3 regions of the Shewanella sp. GutCb genome follow, and region 3 is predicted to be linked to each of the others. Evidence: predicted binding sites of a transcription regulator. Region 3 holds the regulator's gene; each other region holds the start of a gene.
What was found. The regulator LexA, encoded in region 3, represses DNA repair genes until DNA is damaged. The targets are predictions, from matches to a motif close to TACTGTATNNNNATACAGTA.
Positions count from the first base shown of each region.

Region 1: recA (recombinase RecA) is a predicted target of LexA. The motif match lies at 3,449-3,468, and genes of this name have one in related genera.
Region 2: imuA (translesion DNA synthesis-associated protein ImuA) is a predicted target of LexA. The motif match lies at 2,313-2,332, and genes of this name have one in related genera.

Region 1 covers NZ_PJBL01000002.1:107,881-115,351, reverse strand. Annotated here, with positions in the region: gene rpoS (RNA polymerase sigma factor RpoS) at 1-594, shown strand, start outside; gene mutS (DNA mismatch repair protein MutS) at 670-3,252, opposite strand; gene recA (recombinase RecA) at 3,572-4,639, shown strand; gene alaS (alanine--tRNA ligase) at 5,096-7,471, shown strand, end outside.
Region 2 covers NZ_PJBL01000030.1:23,282-30,752, reverse strand. Annotated here, with positions in the region: gene CXF86_RS18550 (Y-family DNA polymerase) at 1-655, opposite strand, end outside; gene imuA (translesion DNA synthesis-associated protein ImuA) at 674-2,227, opposite strand; gene def (peptide deformylase) at 2,460-2,951, opposite strand; gene CXF86_RS18535 (MFS transporter) at 3,251-4,963, shown strand; gene CXF86_RS18530 (hypothetical protein) at 5,052-5,726, opposite strand; gene CXF86_RS18525 (MGMT family protein) at 5,949-6,302, shown strand; gene CXF86_RS18520 (DUF3108 domain-containing protein) at 6,335-7,126, shown strand; gene CXF86_RS18515 (class II glutamine amidotransferase) at 7,208-7,471, opposite strand, start outside.
Region 3 covers NZ_PJBL01000105.1:83,607-91,077, forward strand. Annotated here, with positions in the region: gene CXF86_RS20490 (AraC family transcriptional regulator) at 12-1,034, shown strand; gene mtr (tryptophan permease) at 1,071-2,327, opposite strand; gene plsB (glycerol-3-phosphate 1-O-acyltransferase PlsB) at 2,327-4,750, opposite strand; gene lexA (transcriptional repressor LexA) at 5,052-5,672, shown strand; gene CXF86_RS20510 (cell division inhibitor SulA) at 5,669-6,181, shown strand; gene coxB (cytochrome c oxidase subunit II) at 6,633-7,471, shown strand, end outside.

The sequences.
Region 1 (7,471 bases), on a different contig from region 3:
TTCGATCCTGAACGTGGTTTCAGATTCTCAACTTATGCGACGTGGTGGATCAGACAAACAATCGAACGAGCAATTATGAATCAGACTCGTACGATTCGATTACCCATCCATGTCGTAAAAGAGCTTAATGTTTACCTGCGTACTGCACGAGAGCTAGCTCAAAAATTAGACCATGAGCCTACCGCAGAAGAAATTGCAGATAAACTCGATCTATCAAGCAGCGATGTCAGTCGTATGCTCAAGTTAAACGAACGCATCACCTCAGTCGATACCCCGTTGGGTGGCGAAAGTGATAAGGCGTTACTGGATGTATTAGCTGATGACGACAATGTTGGACCTGATTATAAGGTTCAAGATGAAGATATGTCGAAATCAGTAGTGAAGTGGTTAGATGAACTTAATACCAAGCAAAGAGAAGTGCTAGCGCGCCGATTTGGTTTATTAGGCTATGAGCCATCAACACTTGAAAACGTCGGTAAAGAGATTGGCTTAACCCGTGAGCGTGTACGCCAAATTCAAGTTGAAGCATTAAAGCGCTTAAAAGATTTGTTAGGCGCCCAAGGTCTATCTGTTGAGGCTATTTTTAGAATTTAGCAACCGGTAGATAAAGAAAAGGCGCCGCTGGCGCCTTTTTTGTTTCTATTGCTTAAAGCAAAGAGACTTATATTATTACAGTGATAACTTTTTTAAGTGATAAAGATAATCGAGCGCTTGCCTTGGTGTCAGTTCATCGGGATTGAGCTTTTCAAGTGCCTCAATCACAGCTGATGATGCTTGTGTTGGCAAACTGATGGCTTGTTGAGCCAAAATCTGACCATTTTGCGACTGCTCCATTGCCTGATCGCGGCTTTCTAAATGGTGAAGCTTTTGTTTGGCAGCACTTATGACGCTGTTTGGCACACCTGCAAGTGCGGCAACCTGCAATCCGTAACTTCGACTGGCTGGGCCCTCTTGCACCGCATGCATAAACACGATTGAATCACCATGTTCAACGGCATCCAGATGCACATTTTCGACGTTATCCATCAGCTCCGGAAGCTGGGTTAACTCAAAGTAATGCGTTGCAAATAGCGTCATTGCGTTAAGGTTTTTGGCTAAATACTCTGCAGCCGACCATGCCAATGATAAGCCATCGTAGGTAGATGTACCGCGGCCAATCTCATCCATTAAGACCAGACTGTTTGGCGTTGCATTATGAAGGATATTCGCCGTTTCGGTCATCTCGACCATAAAAGTCGATCGTCCAGAAGCGAGATCGTCTGACGCGCCAATACGGGTAAATATTCTATCGACAGGGCCAATTACGGCATGCTCCGCAGGAACGTAACAACCAATATGTGCCATCAAGGTGATTAAGGCTATCTGCCTCATATAGGTGGACTTACCCCCCATGTTTGGACCGGTAACAATCAGCATTTTACGTTGGTCATCTAGCGTTACTGGGTTCGCTATAAAGGGACTTTGACTTACTTGCTCGACAACAGGATGGCGACCTGCTTCTATATGTATTCCTGAAGCTTCTGATAGTTCTGGGCAGGCGTAGTTAAGTGTTTCAGCGCGTTCAGCAAAGTTACACAAGACATCCAATTCAGCCGCGGCTTTGGCAAACTCTTGCAGCTCATGTATTTTCGGCAATAGGAGGTCAAATAACTGTTCCCATAACTGTTTTTCTAATGCGAGTGCTTTACCTTGGCTTGAAAGGACTTTTTCTTCGTGTTCTTTCAGTTCCGCAATGATATAACGCTCTGTGTTTTTTAGCGTTTGACGGCGTTGATAACTCAAGGGCACCAGATCTGATTCGCGGCGGCTGACTTCAATGTAGTATCCATGTACTCGGTTGTAGCCGACTTTTAGGGTAGATATCCCTGTTTGTTCTTTCTCTCGAGCTTCCAACTGGGCAAGGTAATCGGTAGCACCGGCGCTTAGTACACGCCATTCATCAAGCTCTGCATCATAACCGTCACGTATTACACCACCATCACGAATAAGCATTGGTGGATTATCGACAATGGCATTTGACAGCAAGACTAGTTCTTCAGGGAACTCGCCAATGACTTGAGACAGGTATTGAAGGTGAGGAACTGTTGTCGACTTAAGCGTTTGCTGTAGTTGCGGTAACAAGCCTAATGCTTGACGTAAGCGCGCAAAATCTCTTGGACGGGCATTGCGCAGGGCGATACGAGCTGTTATTCGCTCAACGTCACCTAACGCTTTTAAGTCTTCAGCAAGGGTAAGGTAATGCTCACTGGTAATTAACTCGGCAATAGATGACTGTCGAGCATTTATGACTTGGTGATCACGCAGTGGCTGATGCAACCAGCGCTGTAGCATGCGGCTACCCATAGCTGTAACTGTATTATCTAATACAGAGGCTAAGGTGTTAGTTTGTCCGCCTTGCAGGTTTACTGTTAACTCCAAATTACGACGCGTCGCAGCATCAAGTATGATGCTGTCAGCTTGGTTAAAACGTATGATCGAGTTTATATGTGGTAATGCTGTACGCTGAGTATCTTTCACATACTGCATTAGGCAACCTGCAGCTTGCAGCGACAGTCTGGCATCTTCAATACCGAAACCTTTAAGGTCTTTAGTGCCAAATTGACTTAGCAGCAAACGGTGGCAAGTCTCAAAATCAAATTCCCACTCCGGTCGACGGCGAGTGCCATTCATGCCAGCAATAAGACTCATTTGTGAAAAGTCTTCGCTATAAAGCAATTCTGCCGGATTGGTTCTTTGCAATTCAGCTTCCAGAGCCTCGGTATCTTTCAGCTCTGTGACCACAAAACGGCCGGATGCGATATCAAGAGTCGCGTAACCATATCCCGCTTTGCCTTGATAGAGTGCGGCAAGTAAATTATCTTGCTTCTCTTGTAGCAAGGCTTCATCAGTCAAAGTCCCTGGGGTGACGAGACGGACAACTTTTCGATCAACTGGTCCCTTTGAAGTGGCTGGATCGCCTACTTGCTCGCAGATCGCGACAGACACACGAAGTTGCACTAGCTTCGCTAAATACCCTTCAACAGCGTGGTAGGGTAGGCCAGCCATAGGGATCGGGTCGCCACCACTTTTTCCGCGTGCTGTTAATGAGATACCAAGCAACTCAGAAGCGAGTTTGGCATCTTCGTAAAAAAGCTCGTAGAAGTCCCCCATGCGATAAAATAGCAACATATCTGGATTTTCCGCTTTTAGCGTCAAATATTGACGCATCATCGGGGTGTGTTTTTCTAAGTTTTGCGGATCAATAGCAGTCATCAATTTGCTTTGCCTGTACTTTACTGCGGCGCGTAGTGGCCATTAAACATTTATGGTTGCCAATCTTAACAATTTTTTACTCATCTTAGTGGGGATTATTATGATGAAATACTGTTAACTAAGGGCGTTTTTTACGTACGATTGCTTATCTGTATGATTTTGTTGGTTTAATAAAAAAATCTTGCACAGTACTTGATACTGTATGATTGTACAGTATACTAGTTTCATATTGAGGCCCTAAAGTAGATATTAGAGTCGTCATCAAAATGATAATACAGTGCTGAAACTGTGTTAGCACTGTGATTTTAAGGAAATAATAATGAAGATAGATCCAAATAAAGAGAAAGCGTTAAACGCCGTTTTAGGTCAAATTGAAAAGCAATTTGGTAAAGGTTCAATTATGAAGTTGGGCGAAAATCGTTCAATGGATGTTGAAACAATCTCTACTGGCTCTCTATCTTTGGATGTGGCGTTGGGTGCTGGTGGCCTGCCTATGGGGCGTATTTGCGAAATCTACGGTCCAGAATCATCAGGTAAAACAACACTAACGTTGGAAGTGATTGCTGCAGCACAGAGGCAGGGCAAGATTTGTGCATTTATCGATGCCGAGCATGCTTTGGACCCCATCTATGCAAAGAATCTAGGTGTTGATATTGATAATTTACTTTGCTCACAACCTGATACTGGTGAGCAAGCGTTAGAGATTTGTGATGCATTGAGTCGTTCTGGCGCAGTTGACGTTATTGTTGTTGACTCCGTGGCGGCATTAACGCCAAAAGCTGAAATTGAAGGCGAAATTGGTGACTCTCACATGGGCCTAGCGGCGCGTATGATGAGCCAAGCAATGCGTAAACTTGCAGGTAACCTTAAGCAATCAAACACTTTGCTTATCTTCATTAACCAAATTCGTATGAAAATTGGTGTCATGTTTGGTAACCCTGAAACCACGACTGGTGGTAACGCACTTAAGTTCTACGCTTCTGTTCGTTTAGATATTCGCCGTACTGGTGCGATCAAAGACCGCGATGAAGTTATTGGTAACGAAACGCGCGTTAAAGTGGTTAAGAACAAAATTGCTGCGCCGTTTAAGCAAGCTGAATTCCAAATCCTTTATGGCAAAGGTATTAACAGTACTGGCGAGCTAGTTGACTTAGGCGTTATTCATAAGTTAATTGAAAAGTCAGGTGCTTGGTATGCATACAAAGGCAGTAAAATTGGTCAAGGCCGTGCAAACGCTGGTAAGTATTTAATTGAAAACCCAGAAGTGTCTGACGAAATTGAGGCTACTTTGCGTTCAATGTTATTAGGCAAAGGCGAAAAAGTAACAGCGGAAACTACTGACACTGCAGGTGACAATGTTGATTTAGAAACAGGCGAAGTTTTTTAAGTCCCTTTTTTGAGTTAGCTTTTTAATACTTATGCCCCAATCAGCATTACACGTCACGGCGCGCTTATAGCGCGCCGTGATCATTCCCGTAAAAAATCCAAACCAAACTAAACTTTCTGAGTTTGACGTACTAAAAATTAAAATGGTGCTAATAGCCGTGCTCTTACAGTCTATTTAGACGACAGTCGTTATCTAATAGGGCAAAGTCTTCATTCGAACAAATATCTTATGCTCTTGAATGTGATCCTTACGATTAATTTGTCATTTGCTAGCAACCTCATTTTCACCACTCATATCTTAGAATGATCCCGCAATACCCATTTTTTTAGCTGTCTACGCAGTTTTGTCACTACAGGGCTGGTTGTTAGCCATGACACTGCTTATAATGCTTTCCATAAAAATTTATCATTAGGCTCTTTTTCGGGCTAGTTGCACAACCTAATTCAGGACGGTTTCATGTATCAAACTACTGCAGCACTGCGTAGTGCTTTCTTGGCATATTTCGGTACCAATGGTCATCAGGTCGTTGATAGTAGCTCTCTAGTGCCAACTAATGACCCTACGTTATTATTTACTAATGCGGGTATGAACCAGTTCAAAGACGTATTTCTTGGAGAAGACAAGCGCAATTATAGCCGTGCCACCTCATCTCAGCGATGTGTAAGAGCGGGCGGTAAGCATAATGATTTAGATAATGTTGGTTACACAGCGCGCCACCATACATTTTTTGAAATGCTCGGTAACTTTAGCTTTGGTGATTACTTCAAAGAAGAAGCGATAAACTTTGCTTGGAATTTTCTAACTAAAGAGCTAAAACTGCCCAAAGAGCGTTTATGCGTCACTATTTACGACACCGATAACGAAGCTTACGATATCTGGACGAAAAAAATCGGTATTGCACCTGAAAATGTTATTCGTATAGGCGATAACAAAGGCGCTGCTTATGCTTCCGATAATTTCTGGCAGATGGGCGACACAGGACCTTGTGGTCCTTGTTCTGAAATTTTCTATGATCACGGCGATCATATCTGGGGTGGCCGTCCCGGTACGCCAGAAGAAGACGGTGACAGATTTATTGAGATCTGGAACATCGTATTCATGCAGTATAACCGTCAATCAAATGGTGATATGAATCCGTTACCTCGACCTTCTGTTGATACAGGAATGGGGATTGAGCGAATTGCTGCGATTATGCAGGGCGTGCATTCAAACTATGAGATTGATATTTTCCAAGCGTTAATCAAAAAGACGGCTGAAATCCTCGGCGTTACTGATTTAGAAAATAAATCACTACGTGTTATCTCCGATCATATCCGCTCATGTGCATTTTTAATTGCTGACGGTGTGATGCCATCGAATGAAGGCCGCGGTTATGTATTACGTCGTATTATTCGCCGTGCCGTTCGTCACGGAAATAAATTAGGTGCTACTAGCAGCTTCTTTTATAAGCTGGTTCCGACTCTGATCGAAGTTATGGGTGATGCCGCTAAAGGTTTAGTGGCTACGCAACCAATAGTTGAAAAGTCACTTAAAGCTGAAGAAGAGCAGTTTGCTCGTACACTCGAGCGCGGTCTAGGTATTCTTGATAATGCGTTAACAAATCTTAAAGGTGATGTATTAGACGGTGAAACAGCCTTTAAATTGTATGACACATACGGATTCCCAGTTGATTTAACCGCAGATGTTTGTCGCGAGCGAGATATCACTGTCGATGAAGCTGGTTTTAAAACTGCCATGGCAGAGCAGCGAAGCCGTGCTCAAGCCGCTGGCCAGTTTGAAACTGATTACAATGATGGTCTAAAGATAGATGCACAAAGTGCTTTCGTTGGTTATGAGAGTCTTAATAACCAAGCGACGATTATTGCTATCTATAAAACGGGTGAATCGGTCAATGAGCTTGCTGCAGGTGACGAAGCGGTAATTGTACTGGATAACACACCATTTTACGGTGAATCTGGTGGCCAGTGTGGCGACAAAGGTGTGCTTATTGCTGATGGTGTTGAGTATAACGTTACTGATACCCAAAAATACGGCCAAGCAATTGGCCATATTGGCAAGTTAGCGAGCGGCTCAATTAAAGTTGGTCTGTCTGTTTCTACTGATGTCGACAAAGACCGTCGTCATAGAACAGAGCTAAACCACTCCGTTACGCATTTACTTCATGCAGCGTTGCGCCAAGTGTTAGGTACGCACGTAACTCAGAAAGGCTCGTTAGTTGACCCTGAACGTTTACGTTTCGACTTCTCTCATTTTGAAGGCGTTAAAGCCTCTGAGGTCAAAGAAGTAGAAGAGTTGGTTAATACTCAAATCCGCCATAACCACGCGTTAACTGCTGAAGTGATGGACATAGAGCAAGCCAAAGAGAAAGGCGCTATGGCGTTATTTGGCGAGAAGTATGACGATGAAGTTCGTGTTGTCTCTATGGGAGACTTCTCAATTGAGCTCTGTGGCGGAACACACGTAGGTCGTACTGGTGATATTGGCTTGTTTAAGATCACCTCTGAAGGTGGTATTGCCGCGGGTATACGTCGAATCGAAGCGGTAACAGGGGCAGCTGCAATGGCTTATATTGCTAAGCAGCAGGATCAGCTGGAAGAAGCTGCGTCGTTATTGAAAGGCGATAGTGCCTCTGTTGTGGTAAAGCTCAAGGCACAACTGGATAAGGCTAAGTTGCTTGAGAAAGAGCTTGCACAGTTAAAAGATAAACTTGCGGCAGCAACCAGTGCCGATCTCGTTGGTGAAGCTGTTGACGTCAATGGTATTAAAGTTTTAGTTAAGAAGCTTGATGGTGTCGATGCAGGTTCGCTTCGCAGTTTGCAAGATGAACTCAAG
Region 2 (7,471 bases), on a different contig from region 3:
TATCGAGAAAGCTTTGCCTTAAAAAGCGTGATATCGGTAGTGAGGCAATCGGTAATTGACTAAGTAACGCATGGCTCTTATCAGGATTAAGGGATTCACTTTGGGTCACTTCAGCCATGACTGAAGACTGCTGCGCGAGCAACTGTGCCGCTAAAGGTGTTTTGCCTATTGCAAGAGACACCTCTAAACCATAGGTTTTGGCTCGTTGAGCATATTGCTCAATAAGCTTATCAATACCATCGAAAATAAGCGCCATGGAACTGACTTCAAGCAACAGGGTGTTACAAACAAACTCATCGACATGTAACTTCGCACTCGATTGACCATCTTTGTGTGCATCATGCACCAAGGCGCAGCGCAGGGGCACGACGCGTGCACTAAACTCATAGCTCCATTGGCATAGCCAATCTGACGCTTGCTGATTAGTGGAGGCGTCGAACTCAGCTAACATCGCCGACGGCGTTAAACTTTGCGCGGTAGAAAGGCTCATCCCAACCGTCACTCCAGCTTTGTGACTCCCAGCGTCAAGTGCCAGCACGTGTAAAGACTTAGGGTCATACAATAGTACTTCAGCGCTTTGATTTAGCTCATTGCGGTAACAGAAGTATTGTAGTGCCCACTGTGGGTAATGAGCTGCTAGCCATAACATATCCATTAGCGACCATGCATTAGGTTAATGAATTTTGCTAGGTGATGTTGGCGCCCCTTGCTGCAGCGTTTTATAAGACTCTGTCCATCTATCTTGAGCAGAGTCGTTATAAGATGCAGCAAGCGATGGTTGACTGTGACGCTTTACCTCTGCTGACAATGTCGGTGTTACTAACGTTGCCTGCTCTATTGAATCGCTCACCAGTTCACTCAAAGGCGCTTTAAGATAATATGTCGGCTGCAGGCTTAATCTACGTGTTGGCTCAAGCTGCAACGATAAGTGGTTTTCTCGCTCAGCCTCAGCTGCATGATAAATAACAGAAGATGAATTAGCTTTTTTGCTCGCTCTCTCAGCGTTTACCGCTTCGATGTGTACAGCCAATATTGATCGTCTGCTACTTGTGACTTTAACCGCTGCACTCTTATTAGTAACAGATAAGGTGTTAATAACAGATAGAACCTTATCACCCGCAGTAGACGGTAATAGTGGGCTACTGATTACAGCCCTATAATCCGCCAGCCCTTTAATTGCGCTAACTTGCGCTTGGCACAGATCCTGACCTATCAAATCGATATTAAGTGAGGCGCTACCGGACAAGTCATCATTTAGCGAAGCGTTATCAATCAAACAAGCACTGACACCCAATAGACTTTCTTTTAAATGAGGAGGCAGCAGCGGTAGACTAAAGACAGGGCTAGGCCAGCCACCACGGCGCTTAATAATATTGATTTCAGTCATCCCTAAATGACTATTTGAAAATCGACTTAAACTTGGCTGCTGGCGCTCAGTCAGCTTGGGCACTAATTTCAACATTGATGCTTCGACGATAACGGCTTTTTTGTTATTACTGTCATTGGCATTTAACGCCGAAAAGCACTGTCTTTGCAGCACTAAACGTAAATTCACTGGGTGTGACAGCTGTGCATTCGTTGTCGGTAAATAGAGCATACACAAGGCTTGGCCTTTCTCTGCAGCTAGCTGCAACCTTCTCGCCTCAGTTATCGATAAACTGTCTAGCCAAGCTAATACTAGTGGTACGCTGCCACTCGCTAACGCTTGTTCAATGGACCACAAGCGTTCTTTTCGCTCTTCAGTATCTATCCAGATCAAGCGTTCCACATCCAACCCTTGTTGTAACAAAGCTTGCGGCGAAGGGATGTGAGGCGGCGCCACCAGCATCACCATGGAATCATTAATTTGTGTTGATGACACACAGTGGCTTATAAGTTGTTTCAATAAAGGCAACACGATACTGAGCTCACCTTGACCCACACCATCACATAAAATTTCGCACACACCGATTTGTGGCCAACCATTATCAGCAAGATTTTTATCTAACAATGAAAAACCCGTCGGATAGGCTACATGTTGCTGCTGCCACTGCTGCCCACGCCAAATGTCTTGCCGTTCTAACAATTGATTTAAAGAACAGGTTCCTGTTGTATTAGCGCTGGTAGCGGTCTTGCATATTCGCTCAGCATTGACGATCACCGGCTTGCGGAAACTGGCACTATCAATCGGCTCTGACGCTTCTTTATCTTTTAATACCGAATATGCCTTTGCGCTTGATTGATCCATGTTTCCACCTGTCTGTGAGATAAAAAGTACTCATCATTTGAGGACCTACCCTTTGATAACAGGCGTTATGATCCTTAAATTTAAATACTGTATATGCATACAGTATAATTATCTTTATTGAGATCGCAAGTACTCGATTCAGATCTGCAAGCCAAAAAAAACGCCCCTCAATTGAGGGGCGTTAATAAATAATACTTTTATGTATCGTAATAAATTCTAAAGCAAGGACTTATTACTTATACTTTTTCACTTTCTTGAGCGCTATTTGCTGCTTTAACATCGACAGGTGATCGGTGAACACCACACCCTTGAGATGATCCATCTCATGTTGCAGTACAACGGCAAGAAACTCATCGGTATCGATCTCGAATGCTTGACCTGTGCGATCTAATGCAGTGACTTTTACGCCTTCATGACGATTCACTTTCGCACGATAACCAGGAATAGACAAACAGCCCTCTTCCCCTTGAAAATCACCACGCGTTTCTACCATTTCAGGATTAATCAATACCATCGGCTGATCGCGTTCTTCAGACAAATCGATAACTAAAATAGCATGCAAGCTACCGACTTGAGTTGCTGCAAGCCCGATACCATCCTCGGTGTCGTACATGGTTTCAATCAAATCATCAATAAAACCCTGCACCGCATCAATATCCTTAACCGGCTCAGCTTTTCGTTTAAGCCGCTCATCAGGGATCGTTAAAATGTCTAACACTGCCATATCATTATCACACTAGTATTAACTAAAAAATTTCGCGCTATTATGACCGAATCGACAATAAAGGCAACTCTTGCGAGTCTTAACTTACCGTACTCAGCCCCTGTTTGCCCCGAAAAGAGGCCGTTCAGATGGCAACCGTTACGATACTGAGAATAAAGTCGATAATATAAGCTCGGGAATTATATTAAATTACGGCGCTTCCCTTAGCGCGAAAACGATTCAAAATCACACAATACGATCCATTTTAGTAACAGCTATGTTAACATCCTTAAAAATGTATAAAGTATACGGATAATAATATGACACAAGCTGTGCGATCCCCCTTACCCCCGACATTCTACGTCGCAAATACCATGGAGATCTTTGAACGACTCGCTTGGTATGGCTTTTTTGCCCTTTCATCGCTCTATATGACCTCGCCACAAAATCAAGGTGGATTAGGTTTTTCTGATCAAGAACGTGGCCTGCTACAAGGTATGATCCCCTTTTTCTTGTACCTTTTCCCAGTACTGACAGGCGCACTTGCCGACCGTTATGGTTACCGGAAAATGTTTCTAATTTCTTATGCCATCATGTGCCCCAGTTATTATATATTGGGTCAGGTCGATAGTTTTATGGGCTTCTTTGTTGCCTTCATGGGCGTAGCTGTAGGCGCTGCGTGCTTTAAACCTGTTGTAACAGGTACTGTCGCCCGTACCACCGATGACACTAACCGTGGCTTAGGTTTTGGCATATTTTACATGATGGTCAATATTGGTGGATTCTTAGGGCCATTCGTGGCGGGTTACGTGCGCGCCATTAGCTGGGACTGGGTGTTTATTATGTCTTCATTCTGGATCGCACTTAACTTTATCCCTGCTCTGTTATTCTACAAAGAGCCAACGGATCAAAATAGCCAAAAAGGTAAACCACTCAAAGCCGTTTTCAGCGATATTCAAGAGGTCCTCGGTAATGCTCGTTTCGCGATTCTATTTTTCGGTACGCTGATTATATTAATGTCTTTTGGCGCTAAATGGATCACCGGTGAAACGACGCTTATTATCTATGCCTGTTGGTTCAGTGCCCATCTTATTTGGGACAAGCTGGCTTCATCTCAAAAAGGCGCGCCATGGTATGGCCAAAAAATTAGCCTAGGTAACAAACCATTTGTTATCTACCTGCTTATTTTATCGGGCATGTGGATGGTGTATCAGCAAATCTTTATTACGCTACCTATCTATATCCGTGACTTTGTCGACACCACTGATTTAGTCTTGATGCTAGCTAACTACCCAGACTTACAGCAGTTCTTTGCGCCCGTCGATATCAGCTTACTGCAATCAGAAGTCACCCGCTTAGCACAAGAGTTCAGTGCTGGAACCTTAAATGCGAAGCAAGCCTATTTTGAACTGGTTCATGCCAAAGTGATGGTACCAACAACCGAAATAAGCCAAGCATTTACCGCTATTGGGCAAACTCCAGCCTTGGCAGTGCAATACGCCCAGAGCTGGGCCAGTGAACATCGCCAAGTGAACCCTGAATACCTTATCGGGCTTAACTTTTTATCGATTGTCATGATGCAACTAGTTGTTAGCCGTTTTGTTGAGCGCTTCCAAGCGCTTCCAGTACTGGTTGGCGGAACCATTATCCTCGCACTAGGCACTGCCATTGGTGGCTTAGCGCATGGCGCAATCATGGGCGGTGCAATGGTACTCACCTCGATTTTAGTATTCTCTATTGGAGAAATGGTTGCCTCACCAAAGAGTCAAGAATACGTTGCTAGTTTTGCGCCTCATGATAAAAAAGCCATGTTTATGGGCTACTACTTTGTCTCATCGGCTATTGGCTTTTTACTGGCAGGTCCATTATCTGGCTACCTTTATAGTGAAGTAGCCAAAGGTGCTGAGCGCCCAGATATGATGTGGTTTATTATTGGCGGACTCGGTCTACTGACTGCGTTGGGTTTAATTATTTTCCATAAATTTGGCGTTACACCACACGCGCAAGACACCATTGACGGCGAGCTAGCTTAAGTCATTCTGCCTCAATTAACATGTTTAAAGCCCACACTAATTTCATTAGCGTGGGCTTTTTATTGTGTACGATGTTATTGCAACAGCATTAAAACTGAGAGCGAACGGCAAATACCCATTGGGTGTCATCAGTTTCAATATTTTCAAGCTTTTCCCAATCATACTGATAACGTACCACCCATGACCACTGAGGGTTCACTTGGTAGCCCATTGCTAACCAGGCCCTCGCATCAAAACGCTCAACACCATCAATCCCTGCATTACCTCTGGCATACAGTTCGCTGTACCAATGTTCGGTAATCGGTTTTAACACTGTGATACTGGCGTTAGCCGCGGTACTGTCGGTATAAGACTTAACCGCTAAATGGTTAACGGCAAACTCAGTAAATACTTGGGTCTTTAACCAGCCTTTATGCTCATGCATCAAACCCAGTTGATACTGATAATGGCTGGCTTTTCCTTGAGGGGTATCGGTTTTACCATGATCAATCGATGCTCTAAGATGCCACTGATTAGAGGATGAATACAGATAACCCAAATGCCATTTATCACCTCCGGTATTAGTGTTGGCCGAAAATTTTTGATGGTCCGTCGCCAAGGTGCCGCCAACGTTGAGTACATTGTCAGTAAAGCCAACATACAGCGAATCACTTAGGTTGAGCGGATCCGCAATATGACGATACTGCTCAGCCACAGCAGGTAGAGAAACAGTAGATAGCAACAGTAACGAGCTAAAGAGAGGGTTGATGACCTGCGCAGACATGATATATACCGTAGAAAAGCGCTATTATTACTTTAGCGCTAAGTCTCAGCAAGAACTTTTACCTTATATTACAACGTATTAATAAAGTAGCAGCATGCTGGCAAAAGTTTAACAGGCGTAACCAACCTTCGCGTTATCAACCGCATTAATGATCTGCTGACAATCTTGTGATAGATCCCGATACACGATAGAGTTTAAGAGAAAATAAAGGGATAGTGATTCATGGAAAGCGACAACAAAGCTTCACCTATGACGCAAATATGGCATATTGTGTCTATGATCCCTGCAGGGAATGTCAGTTCTTATGGCAAAATTGCAGATTTAGCCGGGCTACCAGGCAGAGCACGTTATGTGTCTAAGGCACTTAAAGCCGCACCTGAAACACTAGCCCTACCTTGGCATAGAGTGATTAACAGCCAAGGCAAGATTTCGTTTGCCGAACATACTCAACCTTTCAGGGATCAAATGGAGCTGCTACGCAGCGAAGGCGTTATCGTCAATCGCGGTCGAGTTAAGCTGTCTGATCATGAATGGCGACCTGATATGGCAACATTAGTGCTTTCAATACCGTTTTAAAGCACATTAAACACTGTTTTAAGGAGAGGTTTTTGTCTAAAAAGTCACGTATTTTATTTGCTGCTAGCTTGCTATTGACGAGCTATCCCCTCATAGCTGACACTACGCCTTTGACTCCCCACACAGCTGAATATCAAGTCAACTATGGCAGTATCGAACTTGGTCGCGCGCGTTATATTTTATCGGCCCCTGACGGAGGCGTATTCCAATACCGTTTCGACAGTGATGTCAGTCTGCTAATGCTCTCCGATCAACGCCATGTTCGCAGTGAATTCACACTCCAAGACAACCAGCTAGTGCCAATGCGCTACTCTGTCGAGAGAACTGGAACCGGGCCTGATTTTAGAGAGCAAATCGCTTTTGCTAAGGGGCAAAATGTGGTTCATAGCCGTTATAAAGATGAACGAGCAAAGTTCCCTTACGACGCCGAGCTGTTTGATGCTCTCATGGTGCAGTTACAATTTAGGCTCGATATGGCCGCCAATAAAGAAGAGCTACATTACACCATGGTGAAAGAGGGAGAAATTGATGACTACGCCTTTAAAATTGTCGGCAAAGAGCGCGTCAACATTGACAGCGGCAGCTACCAAACCTTAAAGTTTGAAGTTAAGCGTGACAGTACCAAACGACAAACATTTTTCTGGATGTCACCAGAATTAAGCTATCTCCCCATTCGCTTAACGCATTTTGAGAAAGGCAGTAAACAACTCGATATAAAACTGCTCAGTTATAAATTTGAGCAAGAGGCAACCGTTGTTACGCCAACTATAGCCGAAACCGTTAAGCCAGAGACCACTGCATCAGGCAATACAATCGAGCAATAACTAACATCAACGTCCAAACCAAACATTAAAAAAGCGCGGATAGCCATTAGCTAACCACGCTTTTTATTATTTCAACAACCCCTAACCTATGAGTAACTCACCTTTCTTAAACAGCTTCCACTCACCTGGTGCTAATACATTCCACTGCTCATTCTTTGTCAGTGGTCGAGTCGCAATGACGGTTACAACATCATTCGGCGTAGTTTCAGTATCAAAATCAATCACCACATCGGTATCGATTAGCTTGGCTTTACCAAACGGTGCGCATCGAGTGATGTAGCACAAGTTATTACTGCAATAACTCATTAGGTGCTCACCGTCACTCAAAATCATATTAAACACCCC
Region 3 (7,471 bases):
TGGTTATCACAATGGATACGGCATTTATCCGCTCTAGCTATATCGCGCCGGTTTTTAAGGGTGTTGAAGCTCACTATGGAATTAGTTTAAACGAGCTGTCGATCCCAGCCGCTCTGTTTGACGAACGAATGGCACTCATCCCGTTTACCGAAGTATCTAAATGGTTTATACAACTAGAGATGCTAACGGGTGATACCGACTATATGGTGAAAATTCAGCATTACCTGGATATTTCGGCACTAGAGATACCGGGAAACTGGTTCTTGTCGGCGCCTGATTTAGCCCTGTGTTTTCGGCGGATTAACCATGGGATTTGTAGCTTTCATTCTGGGGCAAGCTATTATGCGCTGCAATCAGGTAACATATTGAAATGGTGCTACAACAACCCTTATGCCAAAGAAAGGGCTCGTTCACATGATTCACTGCGGGTGGCGATCACTTTGTTTAATGCCATCAAACACTTTACCGGCAATCATTACACTTTAAAAAAGCTCAAGCTCAGCGGCCCGCCGATTAAGCAAAAAGAGACTGAAGCGATATTTGGTTGCCCCGTATCTTGGAATGCCGCACAAACTGAGTTATGGATAAGTATCGACGACTTATTCAGTTCATCACCGATGGATTATTTTCCCACCGAGACGTTAACCACTTCAGTGTCACTCGCTCAGCTTGAAAGTTATTTGAACATGCCACAGCCCTCTGACCTACCCAAAGTGCTCTACGAAATGATCAACTATGCTCGCTATTATGATCTACCCACGGTGGTTTCTGTCGCAGAACTCTTTGGGATCTCAGGGCAGCAACTGCAACGGCGTTTGCTAAAAATAGGCTTTAGCTTCACCCACATATCGGGTTATATATTGTGTAATCAAGCAATCAAATACATGTTGGAAGGAAAAGATTTAGCCGAGATAGCACAACGCTTAGGCTATGCAAATGCTCATAGTTTCAGTCGCTCCTTTGCTCGCTTTAGAAAGCAAACCCCGACGCAATATATGAGCAAGATAAACCGACAAAACAAAAAGCCTCTATAAAAGAGGCTTTTTAATCATACAGATGAATGATGCTGATTAACCGTAAACGGGCAATATACCAGCCATGGCCAGTAAGTGGCATGCGCCAGTGACCAAACCAAAAATGATGATGACGACGATCAAAGGCGTGCCACCTGGCACTTTAAAACTGTCACTGTCTGCAAATATTTGTCGTGATTTATAGGCCATCATAGCAGGGACTATCGCTGCCCAAATAGTTGCCGCTAATGCTGCAAAACCAATAGCAATTAAGAACCCGTTGGGAAATAGCAAGCCCAAAATAGTTGGCGGTATAAATGTTACTGCGGCGGTCTTTAAGCGGCCTTGACGAGATTCATCAAAACCAAACAGATCCGCAAGGTAATCAAATAAGCCTAAGGTGACACCGAGGAATGATGAAGCAACGGCAAGGTTGGCAAATAACGACAACATGGTGTTAAGCCAGCGACTGGCTATCACTTCTGACAATGCCCCAACCAATATGCCCATATTGCCGCCTTGAGCGATAATATCAATAAACTGACTGCGTGGAATATTACCCATGGTCGCCACTAACCAGCAGCTATAAATAACGAGTGCGATGAAGGTACCAATGAAGATGGCTTTAATAATCGTCTTTGGTTGATTACCGTAATACTTTACCAGGCTAGGCACGTTACCGTGGTAGCCAAAGCTTGCTAAGCCAAAGGGCAAAGCCGCAAGTAAATATGGCGCATAACTGGTTTCGCCATCAGGCACAAACAACTTAGTGGTATCCACATCGATCAGCAGATTACCTACGGCAATAAAGAACGTAATAATCATACCACCCAGCATAATAGTGGTAATTCTATCGACCGCTTTAGTGCTGATAATAACGATTGACGCTAATACGGCGGCAAAAATTAGTCCGGCAATACTTTGCGGTAAGTTAATCCCAAGCCCTGCAAGGCTATGGTTAACAATCGAGCTGCCGCCACTAATGTAAGCATAGGTCAAAATATACAGTACAAAGGCAATTGAGAGCCCGTTGATGATACGCCAGAACTGACCCAATGTTGTTTTCGTTAATGTGTCAAAACTCGCACCCGGTTTAAAGTGCAAATTAGTCTCGAGCAACATCAGCCCCGACACCAACATGCAAAACCATATGCCAACCAGCATCAGCATTGAATAGCCAAACCACATCCCAGCGCCCACAACAGGCAACGAGAACATGCCCGCTCCAACAGTGGTGCCGGCGATGATCATTGCGCCGCCTAACACCGATTTTCCAGCAGACTTATTCTTGGCCGCGTTCATATGATTGGCCATTAGCTATTTTGCTCCGCATTAACACTATCGACTATTGTTTGCCTTACCAATGAACGCAGCAGTAAATTGGCTCTGTCTTTAATCCGTTTGATATCACTGCACCCTTCGCTATCCGTTAGATGACCTAACTCTTTTAATTTAACGCTGAGCGTGGCGTATAGCTTCTTGTCGTAAAACTCTGGCGCCGTAATACCGTGAAGCGCTCCCAGCCTTTGTGCAAGACGGTGGCTGTCGCGTTCAAGCTCCGAGCGTTCCATGTTCGGTTTTACTGCCAACAAATTAAACAAAATGGCGTAACGTTGCATGGTTTCGTCTATCGTGCCAGACAACAGCAGCAACTTATTCACCTTATTATCAGCAACAGTGAAATGACCATTTTCAGCCACTAAGCCTTGCGCGACAAAAATATCTAGAATGCGGTGTGTATAGGCTGCCGGATCCTCAATGCCCATAAACAGTTCCGCTTTCAGCAACGGATAAAAATCACTGACAAAGCTAAGCACATCATCACGAGTACACTGCTCTTTACGCAGCAAGCAAGCGGCAATTAGCGAGGGGACAACCATTAAATGAATAATGTTGTTACGATAATAAGTCATTGTAATTGCAATGCTATCATCGATGGAAATGATATCCCCAAGCGAATCACTTTCAATTTTAATCTTTTTCAGTTCCAGACCATGAGATACAAGGTCTTTACCGCTGCCTTCTGGTACCGATGTGTATTCGGTATAAGGCAACTCTTTTAATAACGTGAGATAAAGGTCCAACTGCTTTTCTAGCTGGCTACGCTCTAACGCATTTTGCTCAGATGCTAGCAAAACTAAGCTGGTTAACGTCACTGCACTTACCGCAGCAGCATCGTTAATGTTAGTCATCACCTCTCTGGCCAACTTGTTCACCGCTGGTGTAAACCATGGTTGCTTTTGTTCTGGGTCTTGGACGATATCTTCACGCCACGTTGGCACTTCATCGTTCAAGAAATTGTGTAAGGTAATTGGCTTACCAAAATTCACATAGCCTTGGCCGAAATTACCTAACTTTCGAATCGCACCAAACACTTGCCAAACCGACTCTTTCTTCTTCTTTTTACCACTTAATTCTTTGTGATAAGTCGCCACTTCCATTACATGGTCATAACCAAGATAAACCGGCACTAAAGTGACAGGACGTTCAACACCGCGCAGTACACTGTTAAGCGTCATGGCGATCATGCCTGTTTTAGGGGCCAATAAACGACCTGTGCGTGAGCGGCCACCTTCGGTAAAGTACTCAACCGGATAACCCTTAGTAAAGAGTTGATCGAGGTATTCACGGAATACCGCGGTATAGAGCTTATTACCGCGAAAACTTCGGCGAATAAAGAATGCGCCACCACGGCGGAACATAGGTCCTGCTGGCCAGAAGTTAAGATTAATGCCGGCAGCAATATGCGGCGGCACCATGCCTTGATAATAGAGGATGTAAGACAGCAACAAATAATCCATGTGGCTGCGATGACACGGTACATAGACGATTTCATGACCATCATGGTGCAACTGACGAACCTGCTCCGCACCCTTAATATTGATACCTTTATAAAGCTTATTCCACAACCAAGTAAGAAAACGCTCGGTAATACGCACTAAGCTATCGGAGTAATCCGCCGCGACTTCATCTAGATACTCCATCGCTTTTGCACGCGCTTCTGATTCGGAGATTTTTTTATTTGTCGCTTCTTCTTTAATGGCTCGGGTAATTGATTCTGACTTTAGCAAAGCATGGAACAGAGCTTGGCGCTTAGGCAGCTGAGGCCCAGTCATTACTTTACGTTGACGCTGAAAATGCACTCGCGCGACACGGGCTAGTTTTTGTGCGATGCGCTTATCAGTACCATGTTCGTCTGCCATATAACGCAGAGAAACAGCATTAGAAAACTGCACAAAGTTGTGTCGACCGAGAAACAAGATCATCAAGCACTTGCGTAACCAAGTCGGATTTTGACGCTCCAACACAGCAGCGCGCATGGTGTCGTCTTCTTTGCCTGGGGTTCGTCCCCAATAAAGACTCACAGGAACTAGCTGAATATCTAATTCTTCATTTTGCTTATGCACACTCAATAGGCGCTTAAAGCAATGCAAATACTGTTCGGCACTTTCTCTTTCGCCAAATAGAGGCTTGCTACCTTCAAGGCAGACAACGCGCGGCGCAGTCACCCCGTTAACCTCTAAGTCATTATATGGGCTAGGTAAACCGAATTTACCGGTTATCTCACTAAGAGCTGCTATGTCACTAACAGATTCTGTTTTCATGACATAAACGAGTGGCTTGCTTGGATCGAGATTGAGGTCTTCAAAAGGATCATGAGGCACTACAATAGTGTGCACGAGCTTTTTTTGGATCCAGCGTAATGATTTAAACCAAAGAGAGTCTTTTTTCGACATGATTCGCTTGCAGTATAGTCGCTTCTAATAACCCCGTAGAATACCAGAATTTCGGAGTGTTTGCGCAATTGCTTTATAATGGCACTCGGAAACATTTGCGTATTTATAGAACAATGACTTAAGCCATCATAAGTCTATGTATATCCTGCCTATCAGGATTAAATCTCGTTCATCCCTCCTTAATCTCTCAGCCCCACCCTAGTGCTAATAAATTCAACTTTAACATAAATTTGGTTAATACTTGCGCGAACAGAAATACTGTATATACTGACAGTTACTGTATGGAAAGACAGGCTTAATAATGAGACCACTTACACCACGTCAAGCTGAAATTTTAGAGCTAATTAAACGCAATATTACAGACACAGGTATGCCACCCACCCGTGCTGAAATAGCCAAACGTTTAGGCTTTAAATCTGCCAATGCAGCCGAAGAGCACTTAAAAGCTTTAGCGAAGAAAGGCTGTATTGAGATCATGCCAGGTACCTCTCGAGGAATTAAGTTAATTCAAGATGATACCGAAGATGCCGACCTTGGTTTACCGCTTATTGGTCAAGTGGCCGCAGGTGAACCTATTCTGGCTCAAGAACATGTAGAGCAACATTATAAAATTGATCCTACCATGTTCCGCCCGTCAGCCGACTTTCTGCTTAAAGTACGCGGTGACAGCATGAAAAACATCGGCATACTTGAAGGCGATTTGCTTGCAGTGCATAAGATCCAACATGCAAGCAACGGTCAAGTTGTGGTGGCACGAGTAGAAGATGAAGTCACGGTTAAACGCTTTGAAAAGAAAGGCAATAAAGTTTATTTACATGCTGAGAATGAAGATTATTCACCGATAGAAGTTGATCTGGCAAACCAAAGCTTAAGTATTGAAGGTTTAGCCGTTGGCGTGATCCGTAATGGAGATTGGCAATGAACAAATTATTAGGTGTAAGCCCGCGTCACCCTGGCCTTTGGCAAGATATACCTGCTCAAGCTATGTCTAAAAAGGTAAATACAGATATCGAAACTATGGTATCTCACACTCAGGGGCGCACTGAATTAAAACAGATTAGTGGCCAACTTGCTCAACTGAGCCAACAAGGTCGCTGGATTGTATTAATTAGCCCACCTAATATCGGTTACAAACAGATGCTCGCTTCTGCTGGCGTCCGCATGGATAGAATCCTACTGGTACACGCAAAAGATGAATTCGAAACACTTTGGGCTATGGAAAAAGCGCTCACGAGTGGCACATCAAGCGCGGTAATAACCTGGACGAATGAAGTCGATGCACGAGACAGTAGACGACTGCAGTTAGTCGCAAAGAGTGCTCAAGCGGTGGGTATCATTATTGAAAATGCGAATGCTCACTTACCTGACAGCACAATAAATACACAGGACGAGCGGTTTAAACAAGGTTCACTGTTCGCAGCAGTCCATTAAGCAATTCTTTCTATTACAAATCTAGTCTCTAAAGCAAAGCTCCCTTAACGGGAGCTTTTTTATTACTGCTGCTAAGCAAATGAATCAAAAAGTGATCTTGATCAATATTTCAACACCAAGTAGGGTAGGTACTGATAACAACGATATATTGTTATATCCGAGCGATTTAGTCGTCGGTCTTTATGTATGGACTGTAGATCCTTAAAGAGTATATGAAGACTGAGATCGGCCTGATATATTTCAGCCGTAGGTGCCAGTGTGGTTACACTAACCAGTATTAAAATACTGAAATTATATAAAGTCTAATCGATAGTCGAAACATAACGACACGATGGATAAACCACTCGCGCACTTTGAAGTCATCGTTGCTTTTTTGGGAACTGAAGAGTTTACATAGAGCAGAGACTTACTGTGTGACTCTTCTTTGTCTTGTTGACAGAGGAGAAGTCTAGTGAAGCAATTGTTGTACTGTGTGTTGGCGCTAATATTTTCGCCTACACTGTTTGCATCAGAAATGCCGTTTAATATGACAGAAGGCGTGACGGAGATCAGTGGTAAGGTTTATAACCTCCATATGATTATCCTTTATATCTGCTGTGCTATTGGCATTGTTGTTTTTGGCGCAATGATTTATGCCATGATCAACCATCGCAAATCAAAAGGCGCAGTCGCCGCCAACTTTCATGAAAGTACTAAAGTCGAGATTTTATGGACTGTAGTGCCTTTTATTATTCTTATAATCATGGCTATTCCCGCAACCAAAACCTTGATTGCAATGGAAGACCCCAGTAATGCTGACCTCACCATTAAAATAACAGGTTCGCAGTGGAAGTGGCATTACAGCTATTTCGATAAAGACGTTGAGTTTTATAGCTTAATGTCGACTCCTAGAGCACAAATAGAGGGCACCGAAGCTAAAGGTGAACACTATTTGCTTGAAGTAGACAAACATCTCGTATTACCCATTAATCGTAAAGTACGCTTTTTGATGACATCTGATGACGTTATCCACTCATGGTGGGTCCCGGCTTTTGCTGTCAAAAAAGATGCTAACCCCGGTTTTATCAATGAAGCTTGGACACGAATTGATAAGCCCGGTATTTATCGTGGTCAATGCGCTGAATTGTGCGGTAAAGACCACGGATTTATGCCGATTGTTGTCGAAGCGCTTTCAGAAGCAGACTTCGATAAGTGGTTACTTGCCCAGCAGCAACAAGCTAATAATGCTGAAGCTGAAGCAGAGGCCGCACTTTCGCAAACCTTAACCATGGACGAACTCATGGCTCAAGG